3 regions of the Methyloversatilis sp. XJ19-13 genome follow, and region 2 is predicted to be linked to each of the others. Evidence: predicted binding sites of a transcription regulator. Region 2 holds the regulator's gene; each other region holds the start of a gene.
What was found. The regulator FliA, encoded in region 2, starts transcription of late flagellar genes. The targets are predictions, from matches to a motif close to CTAAAGTTNNCNNAAANNNTGCCGATANNA.
Positions count from the first base shown of each region.

Region 1: the regulator FliA is predicted to act here: its motif matches at 3,971-4,000, upstream of NMQ14_RS19670 (PAS domain-containing methyl-accepting chemotaxis protein).
Region 3: the regulator FliA is predicted to act here: its motif matches at 3,363-3,392, upstream of NMQ14_RS19705 (flagellin).

Region 1 is NZ_JANINH010000001.1:337,813-343,287, forward strand. Features, by position in the region: gene NMQ14_RS01675 (carboxy terminal-processing peptidase) at 1-447, opposite strand, end outside; gene NMQ14_RS01680 (ABC transporter ATP-binding protein) at 890-2,659, shown strand; gene flhB (flagellar biosynthesis protein FlhB) at 2,800-3,942, shown strand; gene NMQ14_RS19670 (PAS domain-containing methyl-accepting chemotaxis protein) at 4,090-5,415, shown strand.
Region 2 is NZ_JANINH010000014.1:16,426-21,900, reverse strand. Features, by position in the region: gene flgA (flagellar basal body P-ring formation chaperone FlgA) at 1-39, shown strand, start outside; gene flgM (flagellar biosynthesis anti-sigma factor FlgM) at 199-513, shown strand; gene NMQ14_RS15790 (flagella synthesis protein FlgN) at 513-1,007, shown strand; gene NMQ14_RS15785 (flagellar motor protein MotB) at 1,071-1,910, opposite strand; gene NMQ14_RS15780 (flagellar motor protein) at 1,911-2,669, opposite strand; gene NMQ14_RS15775 (RNA polymerase sigma factor FliA) at 2,690-3,406, opposite strand; gene NMQ14_RS15770 (hypothetical protein) at 3,438-4,316, opposite strand; gene flhF (flagellar biosynthesis protein FlhF) at 4,309-5,475, opposite strand, start outside.
Region 3 is NZ_JANINH010000004.1:99,141-104,615, forward strand. Features, by position in the region: gene fliD (flagellar filament capping protein FliD) at 1-1,361, opposite strand, end outside; gene NMQ14_RS06950 (flagellar protein FlaG) at 1,375-1,722, opposite strand; gene NMQ14_RS19705 (flagellin) at 1,789-3,282, opposite strand; gene NMQ14_RS06965 (diguanylate cyclase) at 4,099-5,475, opposite strand, start outside.

The DNA of each region.
Region 1 (5,475 bases), on a different contig from region 2:
GGCCCAGGGCACATCGGTGCGCACATAGCGGTAGCTGTCCGGCTTGTTGAAATCGAAGCCGTTGGCCAGCAGTTCGCGCGCACCCGCCATGCGTTCGCGCACCCGCTGCGTGTAGCGTGTGAAGATCGCAAAGGGCGCGTCGAGCTTCTGCTGCAGGATGGCGTCGTCGAGCAGGGTGCGCACCGCGCCGAAGGTGTCGATGTCGGACTGCAGGAAATAGATGCGATCCGGGTCGAGCGTCTTCAGGTAGCGGTCGAAAATCCGGATCGACATCGCATCGTCGAGCGGTACGTTCTGATAATGAAAACGCGACAGCAATTCTGCGCTGGCCTGCGCCGCCAGCGCATGCGCCTCGACCGGCCGCAGCGGCGGCGCCATGGTCGCGGTTGTGGCTGCCTGCGCCGAAGTGGCCAGTGCAAATACCATCCAGAAGGTTTTCAGTTTCATCAGGTGTACTCCGGGGCGATGATCGAACAATGTCTGCAGACGTCCTCCACAGACCGCTGTTCAGGGCAAATCGTTCGGAAACTCTGGCAAAGACCCGCTTCCGATGCCAGCGCTGCCATGTTACCCACCGCTACGGCCGTGCGGGGCGGGCAGATGCCTCATCTGCCCTGATGCAATACAAAAGCCATGCTTCCCGCGCCTGTCGGGCTGATCAGCGCCTGAATTCAGTCATTGCCTGCGCAGGTCAAGTGTTTCGTTCGATCGCGGGAAGCAACAAGAACGCATGTGCTTTGCGAAAAACGGGACACGCCGCGCTGCACTGACGATGCTGACCGGTTTGCCGGCGGCTTTCTTCAGGTCGAATGGCATCATCCGGGGCTGGCTCATGCCACCTGGACCGCTTCCACCGTCCGCTGCCGCCCTCTTGCGCGAAGACTCTGCCATGCACCCGCTTTCCCGCCTTTTTTCGCACGCCCGCCAGTACCGCCGAGATGTGCGCATCGCCTCGCTCTATTCGGTGCTGAACAAGTTCTTCGATGTGCTGCCGGAAATCCTGATCGGCGTGGCGGTCGATGTCGTCGTGAACCAGAAGGCGTCCTTTCTCGCCGGGCTCGGCATCGTCGATCCGAAGGACCAGCTGGTGCTGCTGGCCATCCTGACGGTGCTGATCTGGGTCGGTGAATCGGCCTTCCAGTACCTGTACGACGTGCGCTGGCGCTCGCTTGCACAGAATCTGCAGCACGATCTGCGGATGGAGGCCTACCGCCATGTGCAGCAGCTGGACATGGCCTACTTCGAGCGCAATCGCAGCGGCAACCTGCTGTCCATCCTGAACGAGGACATCAACCAGATGGAGCGCTTCCTCAATGGCGGCGCGAACGAGCTGATCCAGGTGTTCGTCGGCTCGCTGATGGTCGGCGGCGTGTTTTTCGTGCTGACGCACGAACTGGCCTTTCTCGCGCTGATTCCGGTACCGCTCATCCTGTATGGCGCCTTCTGGTTCCAGCGCCGGCTGGCGCGGCGCTACACGGCGGTGCGCGAATCGGCCGGTGCGCTGGCCACGCGGCTGAACAACAACCTGCAGGGCATCGCCACCGTCAAGGCCTATGCGGCCGAAGAGTTCGAAGCCGGGCACATCCGCGATGGCTCGAATGACTACCGCCGTCGCAACGGCGAGGCGATCCGGCTGTCGGCGGCCATCACGCCGGTCATCCGCATGGCCATCCTTGCCGGCTTCACGGTGACGCTGCTGTACGGCGGCTTCCTGGCGCTCGAGGGCGACATCGGCGTCGGCAGCTATTCGGTGCTGGTCTACCTGACGCAGCGCCTGCTGTGGCCGCTGACCGGGCTGGCCGAACTGACCGATCTCTACCAGCGCTCGATGTCGTCCATCCAGCGCGTGATGGACCTGATCGACACGCCAGTGAGCATCGGCTACGAAGGAAATGCGCTGCCGCGCGAGGCGGTACGCGGCGAACTGGCGTTCGAGCAGGTGAGCTTCGCCTACGATGGCAGCGCACGGCCGGCGCTCGATGGCATCGACCTGCGCATTGCGGCCGGCCAGACGGTGGCCTTCGTCGGCAGCACCGGCGGCGGCAAGAGCACGCTGATCAAGCTGCTGCTGCGCTTCTACGAACCGCAGCAGGGCCGGGTGCTGCTCGACGGCCAGCCGATTTCGGCGCTGCGCCTGCAGGACGTGCGGCGCGCCATCGGCTATGTCGCGCAGGACACCTTCCTCGCCGACGCGTCGGTCGCCGACAACATCGCCTACGGCATGGCCGACGTGCCGCGAGACGACATCGTGCGGGCGGCGCAGTTGGCCGAGGCGCACGACTTCATCTGCGCGCTGCCGCAGGGCTACGACACCGAGGTCGGCGAGCGCGGCATGAAGCTGTCCGGCGGCCAGCGGCAGCGCCTGGCCCTGGCGCGCGCCATTCTGAAAGACCCGCCCATCCTGCTGCTCGACGAGGCGACGTCGGCGGTGGACAACGAAACCGAAGCCGCCATCCAGCGCTCGCTCGACCGCCTGGTTGTCGGCCGCACCACGCTGATCGTCGCGCACCGGCTGTCCACCGTGCGTCAGGCCGACATCATTCACGTCATCGACGGCGGCCGCATCGTCGAATCCGGCGACCACGACGCGCTGGTTGGGCAGGGCGGCATCTATGCGTCGCTGTGGCGGCTGCAGACCGGCGAGCGATCGCCTCCCTGATGCGGAACGGCGCGCCGCGTCGGCGGGCGGACAAACGCGGGCGCGCTTCGGCGTGCTTTTTCCCGTCTTTTCCGCCGATTGCCCGGTGCGCGGCGATTGCAGAATCGGCTTCCTGTTCATCTCACGGCTGATCTGCGAACGTGGCAGAAGAAAGCGATCTCGAAAAAACCGAACCTGCGTCACAGCGCAAGCTGGAGAAGGCGCGGGAAGAGGGGCAGGTACCGAGTTCGCGCGAGTTGGCGACCTTTCTCGTCACCATGACCGGTGTGGCCGGGCTTTACGGGCTGGCGGGCTGGATGTGGCCGCGCAGCGCGCAACTGCTGCGTGACGGGCTCACGGTCGACCGGCGCGCCATCTTCGATCCGTCTGCGATGTTCGCCATCCTGATCGACCGCATCATCGACGGGCTGATCGTGCTGGCGCCGCTGATGCTCGCGCTGATGGTCGCCGCGCTGGCCGCCCCCTTCCTGATGGGCGGCGTGGTGTTTGCGCCCAAGGCGCTCGGCCCGAAGTTCTCCAAGCTCAATCCGCTGGCCGGCCTCAAGCGCATGGTGTCGAAAACCGCGCTGGTCGAGCTGGGCAAGGGCGTCGGCAAGGCCACGCTGGTGGGCAGCGTCGCGGCCTGGGTCGTGCTGCGTGACCAGGACATGCTGTTCGCCATGTTCAGTGCGCCGGTCGACGTGGCGCTGGCGGCGACCGGCGACCTGATCATGACCGCTACGGTGATTCTGGTGGCCGGCATGGCGCTGATCGTTGCCATCGACGTGCCGTTCCAGCTCTGGCATTTCCAGTCCGAGCTCAAGATGACGAAGGAAGAGGCGCGGCAGGAGTTCAAGGAGCAGGAGGGCGACCCGCAGGTGAAGGGCCGCATCCGCCAGCAACAGCGCGAAATGGCGCGCAGCCGCATGATGGCCAATGTACCCAAGGCCGACGTCGTGGTGACCAACCCGACCCACTTTTCGGTGGCGCTGAAATACGACGTGGCCAAGGGTGGCGCACCGCGGGTGGTGGCCAAGGGCGCCGGCGAAGTGGCGCTGCGCATCCGCACGCTGGCCGCCGAAGCCGGCGTGCCGCTGGTCGAGGCGCCGCCGCTGGCGCGTGCCTTGCACAAGCACGTGGATCTGGAGCAGGAGGTGCCGGCGCGGCTGTTCCGCGCGGTCGCCGAAGTGCTCGCTTACGTCTACCAACTGAACGACGCCTTCGCCAAGGGCGTCGAGAAGCCCCGTCCGCCCGACGACCTGCCTGTGCCCGCCGATCTCGATCCGGGAAGCGACGTCGCCTGAGCGATCCTGCCGGGTGCCACAAAGTTTACTAAAGTTGTATCTCACGGACCCGTTATTCGCCTCAAAGCGGCATATTGCGTCGGTTATGTCCGGCAGGCCCGGACAACGCCTTGCGTTCAGTGCGGTGGAGAAAAAGGAGACAAGAACATGTTTGGAAAAAAGAGCAAACAACTTGAAGCGGCTCTCGGCGAGTGCGAGACGCGGGCGGCTGCCACGAAGGCACTGATCGATGCAATTGATCGCTCCATGGCCATCATCGAATTTGAACCCGACGGTAAGGTCATCACGGCCAATGCCAACTTCGCCCGTGCGATGGGCTACAGCGCGGCGGAGCTTGCGGGTATGCACCACCGCAGCTTCTGTCAGCCATCCTTCGCGTCTTCGGCCGCCTACGGTGACATGTGGGCACGCCTGGCGCGTGGCGACTTCGTGTCCGGCCGCTTTCCGCGGCTTGCACGCGACGGACGCGAAGTCTGGCTGGAAGCCAGTTACAACCCCGTGCTAAGTGCTGACGGCCGGGTGGTGAAGGTGGTCAAAGTGGCCAGTGAAATCACCGACAAGGTGCGCGCGGAGAGTGAATCGAATGCGCTGCTGGCTGCGATCAACCGTTCGATGGCAGTCATTTCCTTCAACCCGGACGGCACCATACTCGACGCGAACCCCAATTTCCTCAAGACGGTGGGCTACGCAAAGGAAGACATCGTCGGCCGTCATCACCGGATGTTCTGCGAGTCTGAACTGACCGCATCGCCGGAGTACGCGGCCTTCTGGCAGCGCCTCGCCTCAGGAGAGTTCGTTTCCGGCGATTTCAGGCGCGTTGCGCGCGACGGCACGGTGATCTGGCTGGAAGCGAGCTACAACCCGGTGTTCGACCCGGCGGGCAAGCTTTACAAGGTGGTGAAGTTCGCTGCCGACATCACTGAAAAGAAGGTGCAGCAACTGGCTGAGCAGGACAGCGCGCGCGTTGCCTGGCGGGTGTCCAGCGAAACCGAAGCCATCGCGACCGAAGGTGCGGCCATCATCGAGCGGGCATCGTCGGAAATGCGTGCCATTGCCGAAACCGTTCAGCTCACTTCGGACCGGGTGGGCGAACTGGGCAAGCAATCGGACCAGATCACCAGCATCGTCAAGACCATACGCGAGATCGCCGACCAGACGAATCTGCTGGCGCTCAATGCCGCGATCGAGGCGGCACGAGCCGGCGAGCAGGGGCGCGGTTTTGCAGTCGTGGCCGATGAAGTGCGCAAGCTGGCCGAACGCACCAGCTTGTCCACCAAGGAGATCGGCGACACGGTGCAACGCATTCAGGATGGTACGCGCAGCGCCATTCAGAGCATGGAATCCAGCCTGTTCAAGGCCGGAAGCGGCGTCGAACTTGCGGGCAGCGCCAGGCAGGCCATCGAACGCATCAGCAACGGCGCGCGAGAGGTGGTACAGGCGGTCAGCAAGTTCTCGTCAGTTGTGGACGGATGAGGGGGCGCAGACCGGCGCTGACGGTTGATGTGCGCGTCGCAGCGTCGCCGACGGATTTCA
Region 2 (5,475 bases):
GTCGCGCGCCCGGGCGGTCAGGTGGAGGTTGTCTATTGAGACAATCCGCCCGACACCAACAGGTCGGTCGCCACCGGCCCCGCCGCTTGGTATATTCATGAGCCTGCCGCCGTGTAGGACGGCTCCCTACAAAAAGTCCTAAAGTTTTGTAGCGGTGCCGTCGTAATACGAGTCGAACGTCTTATGAAAGGGTTCATCGTGAAAATCGACGGAACTGGAAAACCGCTTGCACCGACGGCAACTTCGGCTACCAAGAGCAGTTCGGCGAACAATTCGACGACTGCAACTTCATCTGCCGCCGCACCCGGCGCGCAGGTCGACATTTCGGGCACGTCCTCGCGACTGCGAGAACTTGAAGCGTCTGTCGCCAATGTACCGGTGGTCGACAGCGCACGCGTCGACGAGATCAAGCAGGCCATCGCAGATGGCCGCTTCAAGGTCAATGCGGACCGCGTGGCCGACAGCCTGATCGAAAGTGTGCGTCAGATGTTGAACACACGCCCGGCAGCCTGATGGCCGCAACCGAGCCGGCTGCTCAGACCGCAGCCAGGTTGGCCGCACTGATGACCGAGGAAGCGGTGACCTTGCGCACCGCCCTTGGCCATTTGCACGCCGAACGCCGCGCACTCGAAGCGGGCGAAGTCGATACGCTCGCCGTGCTTGCCGCCCGCAAATCCGAAGCGTATGGACGCTTGGCGCAACTGGGTGACGCACGGACTGCGCTGCTGGCCCGCGCCGGCAGCAAGCCGGGGTGTGACGACATCGAAGCGCTGTTCCAGAGCGCTCCCGACTGGGCTGCGTGCAGGCAGCCCTTCACGGAACTTGTTGCGCTTGCCCGGGAAGCCCACGACCTGAATCAGGCCAACGGCGTGCTCATCCGCGCGCAGATGAAGTCCAGCCAGCAGGCGCTTGCGGTGCTGATGTCGGCATCGGAACAGGCATCGACTTATGGGCCGGACGGCCAGTCGATGGCGCGCAGCACCAGCCGTTCGCTCGGTAGCGCCTGATTTTCTCGCGTAACAGACTGCGCCCGCGGCGATGGCCTGCGGGCTTTGGCGTTTCCGTTCCGGCTAGAGCTTCGGGAAACTCGATCCCAGGCTGCCTTCCGGTACATCGGCCGGCCCCGAAGGCGTCTGACCCGGCGCGGTGACGCGATCAGTAGAGTAGGTTTCGATGCGGATCGACACCCGGCGGTTCTTCGCCCGCCCTTCTTCGGTCGCGTTGTCGGCCAATGGCCGCTGGTCGGCCAGACCGGCTGCGGTCAGCCGGGTCGACAGGATGCCCTCGTCGGCGAATACCCGCGTCACGGCGCCCGCACGAACCGCCGACAGTTCCCAGTTGGAACCCAGCCTGCCGCCGGCCGGGACATTGTCGGTGTGCCCTTCGATCACCAGCGGGAAATCGGTGTAGAGCAGAACGCGCGCGATCGCGCCGATGATGTCCTGCGCAGCCGGCTCGAGCACGCTTTCGCCCGGGCCGAACAGGAACTTCGCGTCGAGATCCACCGTAATGCCCAATGCGCCCTGGGTGACGCTGGCCAGCCCTTCACGGGTCAGTGCAGACAACGCCTGCTGGATGTCCTTCGCCGCCTTGTCCGCCCGCTCGCGCCGCTCCTGCGCTTTCTGCGCCGCGCGATGGGCACGCAGTTCATCGATCTCGACCTGCATGCGGGCACTCTGGTCGGTCGCCGGCAATTCGATCAGCCGCACGCCCTCGCGCGCCGCGAAGGCGCTGTTCAGCGACTGACTCAGCGTGCGGTATTTGCCGTCATTGACCTGCGAAATTGCGTACATCACGACGAAGAACGCAAACAGCAGGGTCACCAGATCGGCATACGAAATGAGCCAGCGGTCGTGGTTCTCGTCCGAATCCGGCACATAGCGACGCTTGCGCACAGTCCGCCGGCCCACTCAACCGGGTACCGGCGCAATGTAGCCGAGCAATCGGCTTTCGATGATGCGCGGGTTGTCGCCGTTGGCGATGCCGGCCAGACCGTCGACGAACATTTCGCGCAGGCTGATCAGCTGGGTGACATGCATCTGCAGCTTGCGCCCGATCGGCAGGAAGATCAGGTTCGCACTCCCCACACCGTAGATCGTCGCCACGAAGGCGGTGGCGATACCGGCGCCGAGCCGCGCAGGATCTCCCAGGTTCTCCATCACGTGAATCAGGCCCAGCACCGCGCCCAGAATGCCTATCGTCGGTGCGTAGCCAGCAGCGGCGTCCCATACGCGGGCAGCCTGGCGCAGCGTGGTTTCGTAGGTCGTGATCTCGACCTCCATGACCTCGCGCAGGCGTTCCGAATCGGCGCCATCGACCAGCAACTGCACGCCCTTGCGGAAAAACGGATCAGGTTCGCTGCCGATGTGCTTTTCCAGCACCAGGATGCCTTCGCGTCGCGAAAGCGTGGCCCAGCCGACCAGTTTGCGGATCATGTCGTCGGGTACCGCTGCCGGTGCAGAAAACGCCCAGCCGCCCATGCGCATGCCACGCATGAAAATGGGAAAGCGGGTCTGCAGCATGGTCGCGCCCAGCGTTCCCCCGAGAACGATGACCAGCGCGGCCGGCTGGAACAGCGATGACAGGCTGCCCCCTTCGAGCACCTGGCCCGCCATGATGGCGGCGATGCCCAGAGCCAGACCGACGATGCTGAGACGATCGACACGCATGGGATATCGGGCCGGCGCGCTCAGGTACGCGCCGAGATGCGGCTGCGCAGGCGCGCGATGGCCTGACTGTGCAACTGGCAAACTCGCGATTCCGAAACTCCGAGGATTTCTCCGATCTCGCGCAGGTTCAGGTCTTCTTCGTAGTACAGGCCCATGACGGTCTTTTCGCGATCCGGCAGGTCGCCGATGGCGCGCACCAGAACATCGCGCATGTTCTTGTCGAGCAGCCGGGCGAGCGGATCGAGATCTTCGGTGCCGACGCTGTGACGATCCAGATAATCGTCGTCGTCACCGTTGGTGAAATCTTCGAAGTAGACGAGCTGGTAGCCACGCGCTTCCTGCAGCATCTTCTGGTACTCGCCCAGCGGCATGCCGAGCGATTCGGCCAGTTCGCCTTCGGTCGGCTGACGGCCCTTGGCCTGCTCCAGCGTGGTGATGGCGGTTTCGATGCGGCGCATGTCGCGCCGCAGGCTGCGCGGCAGCCAGTCGTTCTCGCGCAGGCCGTCGAGCATGGCACCGCGGATGCGCTGTACGGCATACGTTTCGAACTGCGCGCCCAGCCCTTCTTCATAGCGGTTCATCGCATCAAGCAGCCCGAGCATGCCGTTCTGGATGATGTCTTCGACCTGCACGCTGGCCGGCAACTTGGCCATCAGGTGGTAGGCGATGCGCTTGACCAGCGGCGCATAGTGCTTGGCGAGCTGGTCGCGGTCCAGTGTTCCGGATGCGGTATACATAGGTTGTCCTCTGCTTCGGCCGGCTGCGCGATCAGGCTACGCGTGCCGAAAGCCCATCTGGCAGTCCGGCCGGATCGCCTGACTGGGTGTCGTTGTGCGGCATCAACATACCGGGTTTTTCCGTCTCGCGGGTCACGAAGAGCTTTTCGGCAAGATCGCGTCCGATCTTGAGGGCATCGTCACCCGCCACCACAAAATTCGGCCGTTGATAGCCGGCTGGCAGGCAACCCAGCCAGTGCAGCGCGCTGCCGAGGTGTTCGCTCACCACGCCATTCAGGCTGGCGAACGCCTGGCGGGCGTCCGACACCGAGCGCGCGCGGCTGACACCGACATGAACCGGGCGCACCGCCCCGGCCGACAGCGGCGCATTGCCGGTCAGATGACGTTTGATCAGCGCGTACGCAGCGGTGACGCTGACACCGGAGGCTGCCGTCACCACCGCCAGACGATCGGCGCGACGGGCCAGCGCCGACAGTTGCGATTCTTCGAGCGCGCAGTCGATGATCAGCAACTCGGTTTCGCGCGTCAGCTCGATCAGTGCTTCATCCAGCGCCTCGAGTTGCAGGCGGTTCAGCTGCCGCGAGTTCTGCGCAAGACGTGCCGCGGGCACCACCGATACGCCGTGCTGCGACAGCAGCGGTACCGACGCCAGCGGGCAATCGCGGTTGATCGCCTGCAACAGGTCGAGTCGGGAAGTCAGCCCCAGCCGCGCAGTCGCCGAACCCACTCCCTGATGTTCGTCGATGACGGTGACGCGCAGGCCGCTGCGTGCGGCTTCGATGGCGGCGCCAAGCGCCACCGAGGTTGCACCGACGCCCGCCATGGCGCCTACCACGCTGATACGCTGGGTCGGGTAGCGGCGGAACATGGCGCGCAGACCAGCGGCCTGGTCCTTCATCGGATCAGCCACGGCTCACCTCGCTGCGTGCGGCGCGACGCGACGATGCCATGACCAGTCCGGCGTCCTGCGCCGAAAGGTGCTGCGGCGAATCCTCACCGGCCGCGCGCAGTGCGCGATGAAGCAGATAGGCGCGATTGGGCAGGTGCAGGTCTTCCGGCACGCGCTGGCCGTTGGCGACATAGAAGAGCGGCAGCTGGTGGCGCATCAGCACGTCGAGCACCGGCCCGAGCGTGACCGACTCATCGACCTTGCTGATGATGGCGCCCGCCAGGTCTGCCCCGCCATTCGGCGCCGAATAGGCGCGCACCACGTCGTCGAGCGCATCCGCTCGGGCCACCGCGTTGAGCAGCAGCAAGCGGCGTACGTCACCGCTGGATGACAGCATGGCAATCTGTTCGGTCACCGCCTGGTCGCGCTGGCTCATGCCGACGGTGTCGATCAGCACCATGTGCTTGTCGCGCAGTTCGACCAGCATGCGGCGCAGGTCGGACGCATCGCGCACCGCATGTACCGGCACACCAAGGATGCGGCCGTAGATGCGGAGCTGTTCGTGCGCGCCGATCCGGTAGCCGTCGGTGGTCAGCAGCGCCACCTTGTCGGCACCGTGCCGCACCACGCAACGCGCGGCCAGCTTGGCGGTGGTCGTGGTTTTGCCGACACCGGTCGGGCCGACCAGTGCATACACACCGCCGCGGTCGATGATGTCGGCGTCGGAATTGAGCGTGATCAGATCGCGACCGATCAGTGTACGCAGCTCGTTGCGCGCGGCGGCCAGAGAGTCGGAGGCGCCCAGCTGGTCGAGCAGGCGGTAGGTGGTGGTCGCGCTAAAGCCGGACTCCAGCATTTCGCCGGCGAGCGTCGCGTTCAGCGGCGAGGTCCGCGACATTTCTCCCCAGGCGAAGCCAGCCAGCTGCTGCTCGAGCATGCGGCGGATGCTGCCCAGTTCGGCGCGCAGAGCGCCGTCGATTTCGGGCGCCCGATCCGCTGCCTGCACGGTGGCGCGTTGCGGCGCCGGAACGGCTTCGGCGGCCGGACGACGCTGCGCGACCTCGGCGTGGGCACCGAGCTGGCCCGGATCTGACGCCATAGCGTCGGGTCGCATCTGTTCCATGCGGGTGTTGGCGGCCGGAATGTCGCGGCCATAGGCCATGTCACGCAGCTCGCTCGG
Region 3 (5,475 bases), on a different contig from region 2:
GCGGTCATGTTGCTGATCAGTGTGTCGAGGGCGCTGAATTGCTTGCGGTAGCGCGCTTCGATCGTCAGCAGGCGGTCGGACATCGCTTCGGCGCGTTTCTGGTACGCCTTGGCGGCTGCGGTCAACCCTTCGGTGCGGCTGGAAATAAGGCCGCCGGCATCGATCATGTCGTCCATCAGGCTGGTCAGGCGGCTCCCCATGCCCTTGACGTCGTCGAAGCCGCGGAAAAGTTTCTCGACGTTGCCGTTGTCGAGCGCAGTCGTGAGTTTGGTCGAGTCGATTGCCAGCTTGCCGTCCTTCTCTACCGATACGCCGATGGACGACAGATTCAGGCCGGGGGCGATCGAGGTGCCGACGAGGGCACTCAGGCGGTTGCGCAATCCCAGCATCGTGCTCTCGCCATTCAGCGTGGCGGCCTGGTTGGTCTCCGTGTTGTAGCTGGTCTGCGTCTTGATGACGCCGAGTGCATCGTTGTAGGCCTTGACGAGACGCTCGACGCCGCTGCGGGCGACGCTCGTGTCATTGGTGACCGACACCACGGTCGGGGCGCCGACGTTGGTCTTCTTCAGGCTCAGCGTCACGCCCTCGATCGCATCGGTCAGCGTGTTCGTACTCGATGTGATGGCGATGCCATTGACCGTCAGCGTGGCATCGGACGCAGGAATCATCTGCGACAGGCGCGACGTGCCGCCGGTCGATGCGTCGTAGATCAGGCGCGACAGCCCTGCGTCATCGGTGTTGTTGCCGTCGTCGTCGGTGGCGGTGATCTTCACCGTGTTCTCGGTTCCGCCATCGACCGAGCGCAGCACCAGGCGTTGGCCGGTGCCGTCATTGACGAGCGAGGCGGTGACGCCCGCGTCGGCGTCGTTGATGGCGTCGCGCACGTCGGCCAGCGTCATCGCATCGGTGCCGATGGTGATGTTGACGGCGGCCTTGTCCGGGTTGGCGGTGAATGCGCCGGCGTTGTATTTGCCCAGCTGTATGGTCAGCGTGCCGCTGCCGACGCTGGCCGTGGTGCCGGCGAACTGGCCGGACGCCACCACCTGCGATTCGGCGAGCGTGTTCACCTCAAGTGTGTAATTGCCGGCGACTGCCGTTTGCGTGCCGGCAACTGTTGCCACGTCGGCGTTGCCGATTGCTGCTTTGCGTGCGGTAAAAGTTGCCGCATTCGACAGCGCGGTGGCGGCAGACTGGATGGACGACAGCGCACCCTTGATGGAACCGTAGGCGGAAATCTTTGCCTGTACGCCGGCTTCCTTCTGCGCGAGCAGCGTCAGGGGGCGCTGCTCGAGTGTCATCAACTGCGATACGAGGCCTGAAACGTCAAGCCCGGAGCCGATTCCTGCGGAAGAGATCGCCATGATGCCGGGCCCCTCAGGCCTTGCGCTCGATCAGACCGCTCTGGCCCTTGCCGAGCGCGCGCGCAATCGCGATCAGTTCCTCAGACGGGATCTGCCGCAGGATTTCCTTGGTGCTTGAATCGATGAGTCTCACGATTGTCTTCCCTGTTTCCTTGTCAATCGTGAAAAGCAAATTCTGGTCCACCGGTTGAATCTGGCGACGGATTTCATTCACCGTCTGTTCGATCTGTTCGCTTGTGAGCGAGGTGTTCTGCGCGGGTTGTTCACGAACACTGGCGGACACCACGACATTCACTCCGGTGCTCTGCGTGAGGGCCGGAGTGAGCGGTGGCGAGGTACTTGGGACTGGCTGGATCGCCATGACGATTTCCCCTTGCAGTTAGCGGGGCACGGCGAACCGTGCCCCGTTTCTTTCAATTGCCGCTGCTTAGCCGCGGAGCAGGCTGAGCACGTTCTGCGGCAGCGAGTTGGCTTGCGCCAGCATCGCCGTACCCGCTTGCTGAAGGATCTGCGAGCGGGTCAGATTGGCGGTTTCCATCGCGAAGTCGGCATCCTGGATGCGGCTGCGGGCTGCGCTGACATTTTCCGATGTGGTCTGCAGGTTGCTGATCGTGTTCTGCACGCGATTCTGGATGGCACCCAGCGAAGCGCGTTGCGTGTTGATCGACTGCAGCGCGGCGTCGATGACGTCGATGGCGGAATTTGCACCGCTTTGCGTACCCACGTTGATCGAAGCGACCGCCGACAGCGAGCTCGCGTTTGCCGTGGTGGCAGTGAAGAGGCCGCCGGCCGAAGCGCTGGTGACCGAGAAGGCGTCCGACGACGAGAACTTCAGCGTACCGCCGACCGTCGAGGAGTCCGTGGTGGCAGTGGCACCTGTCAGGACAACCGCAGCACCGGCCGTTGCGCTGGTGAATGCGTTGCGGCCCTGCAGGCTGATATTGCCGGCACCGGCAAAGTCGGTGAGCGAGATGTCTGCGCCGTTTTCCGACTTCAACGTGACCGAACCGCCGCTGACCGTGGCGGTAATGCCGGTGGTGGCCGCGTAGTTGTTGATTGCGGTCGAGAGCGAACTCAGATCGGAGGTATTGCCGATGGTGGCCGACACGGCGACACCGGTCGTGTTTTCGCCGAACAGCGTGAAGGTGTAGGTGCCGGTGGCGGTCAGGCCGCTCAGCGTGGCTTCGGTCGCCGCCGTTGCGCTCACGCCGGTGGTGGCGCTCTGCGCATTGACGGACGCAGCGACAGCCTTGGCCGTATCGGCGAGATTCACGGCAACCGCTGCGGTGCCGAGCGAACCGGTCACGGTCAGATCTTCGGCCGCGACGACGGTGTTGGCGACACGGGCGCCGGCACCGGCTGCGAGGGCGGCTGCATTGTTCAGCGTGCCGTTGGCGCTGACGGTATTGGCACCGATATTGGTGGCCTTGGTGTTGCTGAGGCTGATGCCGATCGACTGGTTGGCGTTTGCGCCGACCTGGAAATACTGGCCGGAGAACGAGCCATCGAGCAGGTTCTTGCCGTTGAACTGGGTCGTCGAAGCGACGCGGTTGATTTCCTGCTGCAACTGCGAGACTTCCTGCTGCAGGGCCTGACGGTCGCTGGCGCTGTTCGAATCATTGGCGGCCTGAACCGACAATTCACGCATGCGCTGCAGACCTTCGGTGATCGAGCCCATCGCGCCTTCGGCCGTTTGCGTCAGCGAAATCGCGTCATTGGCGTTGCGCACAGCCTGGTTCAGACCGCGCACCTGGGAGGTCATGCGTTCCGAGATGGCGAGGCCGGCGGCGTCGTCCTTGGCGCTGTTGATGCGCAGGCCCGATGACAGGCGCTGCAGCGAAGTGGCGAGCGAGCTCTGCGAAGAGTTCAGGTTGCGCTGCGCGGTAAGCGACGGCACGTTGGTGTTGATGGTTTGCGGCATTTTATTTCTCCTGTCACGAAGTAGTGTGTAGTTACGGCGCTCCGGGCTGCATGGCCCGCTGTTGATGTCGCCGATGTTTCAAGTAACGGAGTTGCCGCTGCAAACTTTAGCGGGGCACCTTAATGAAAGCCTTTGTCGTCTTGGCTTCCAGGCGGCTGCCGATATGAAATGGCTTGCCCTTGCGGCATGTACGGGCGTTCATGCTCACGTGAGGTTGCCGCTGCAATCTCTTTTGCCTGCAAGGTCGGCCCGATTGGTGCTGCGGTCATCGTGCCGGACCTGCTCAGGACTGTTACGGAATGTCAGCGGAGCGGGCTGTGAGTGGCTGCTGACGGGCCGCTCAGTGGCCGCCGTGGTGCGTAACGGGCAGGGTTTACGTTGGGCATCGCCTGCGGCTCACCCCAACCTACGAGTGCTTCCCATGGCGGCGGTGCGGTCGGCAGTGCGTAGGTTGGGGTGAGCCGCAGGCGATGCCCAACAACCCAGCGTTGATCAAACCCCACGTCCGCATGAAAAGCACTCGTAGGTTGGGGTGAGCCGCAGGCGATGCCCAACAACCCGACGTCGATCAAACACCTCATCAATATGGAAGGCGCTGATTGCTGCGACGTCTGGCGATCGCTGACCGGGGGCGTGTGCAAACTGCGCACCGCATGATCACCCTGGAACCGATTGCGCTTGGCACATGGCTTCGCGCCGGGCGCGCATGCCTCCCGATCAGGAAGGGCCGCCAGCACCGGCAGCCCGGCGCAGATCACGATTGAATGTTGTCGGCAACGTGGAATGGACGACGGGCGAGGCGACTGCCGGCCCGGCTCACGCGGCGATCGGCTGTTCGGGTGCGATGACCACGCGATTCTTGCCGGTTGCCTTGGCCTGATACATGGCCACGTCGGCGCGCTCAATGGCCGACGTCTGCGGTTCTTCCTGGCCGACTACGGTGACGCCGGCGCTGAAGGTAATCAACAGCTTGTCGTTGTTGGCCAGGAAATAGCGTTTCGTAAGTTCGCGCTGCAGGCGCTGCAGCACGATGACCGAATCCTCGACCGAGGTTTCCGGCAACAATATGACGAATTCCTCGCCGCCGTAGCGCGACAGCGTGTCGTGCGGACGCAGGCAGTCGCGTACCGTGCCCACCAGGTGCAGCAGCGCCTCGTCGCCTGTGTTGTGACCGTAGGTATCGTTGAGACGCTTGAAGTTGTCGATGTCCAGAACGGCAAGGCACAACATCGAACCGCGCCGTGCGGCGCGCGACACTTCCTTGGCGTACGACTCTTCCAGCCCCTTGCGGTTGAGTGCGCCGGTCAGCGGGTCGTGGCGCATCTTTTCGCTGGTCTGTTCCAGTTCGATCTGCAGGCGCTGGATTTCGTTTTCTGCGGCACGCACGCGGTCACGCATGTTGTCGACCTCGGCACGCGACTTTTCGGTCGTGGCACGCATGGAATGCGTGGCGGCGATCACTTCGGCGATGACGTCCTGCAGCGAACCGATGTCGTCGGCGGCAGCGATCGTTTCCGCATAGCCTTCCATCTTTTCACCGAAGCCCGATGTGGCTTCGGTGAAGCTGCCGAGCTGCTCGACGAAACCCGCCAGCATCAGCTTGATCTGGTGCTTCGCGTCGTCGATGTTGCCGCGCAGCGAGCCCTGACGCTCGATCACTTCGCGCAGCCTGCGCTCCACTTCATCCAGTTCGCGCGCGGTCAGCGGGTGATCGCACAACGCACGCAGCGAATCGATCTGACCGCGCATCCAGCGGTCGTCCAGCACGAGTTCGCCGATATTCTTCAGCAGCAGGTCAAGCAGCGACAACAGACCGGCGCGGATTTCGGCCTGATCGTCGACCACCCAATTCAGGCGATAGACAAGGTTGCGCAACTTGGACGCCAGATCATCGACGCCGCTCATGTCGCGCACGTCGCGCAACGCCTGGCCCAGCATAAGGGCTTCATCGCGCACTTCGGGCGCCGAAATCAGCAGGCTGCCCACCACACTTTCGAGCGTGCTGGCGAACAGGTCGCGCAGCGCGGCATCACTGTTGTCCAGCGCAGAAACGATATTGTGGGCGCCATGGCCATGATGCTCGGCAGCGGATGCCTCACTGCTCTCGCACGATTCCCAGTTGTCGGCAAGCTTGCTCAGGCGCGCGTAGAGGGCGTCGAGTTCGCCGCTGGACGAATCGAGCACCTGCTGGAT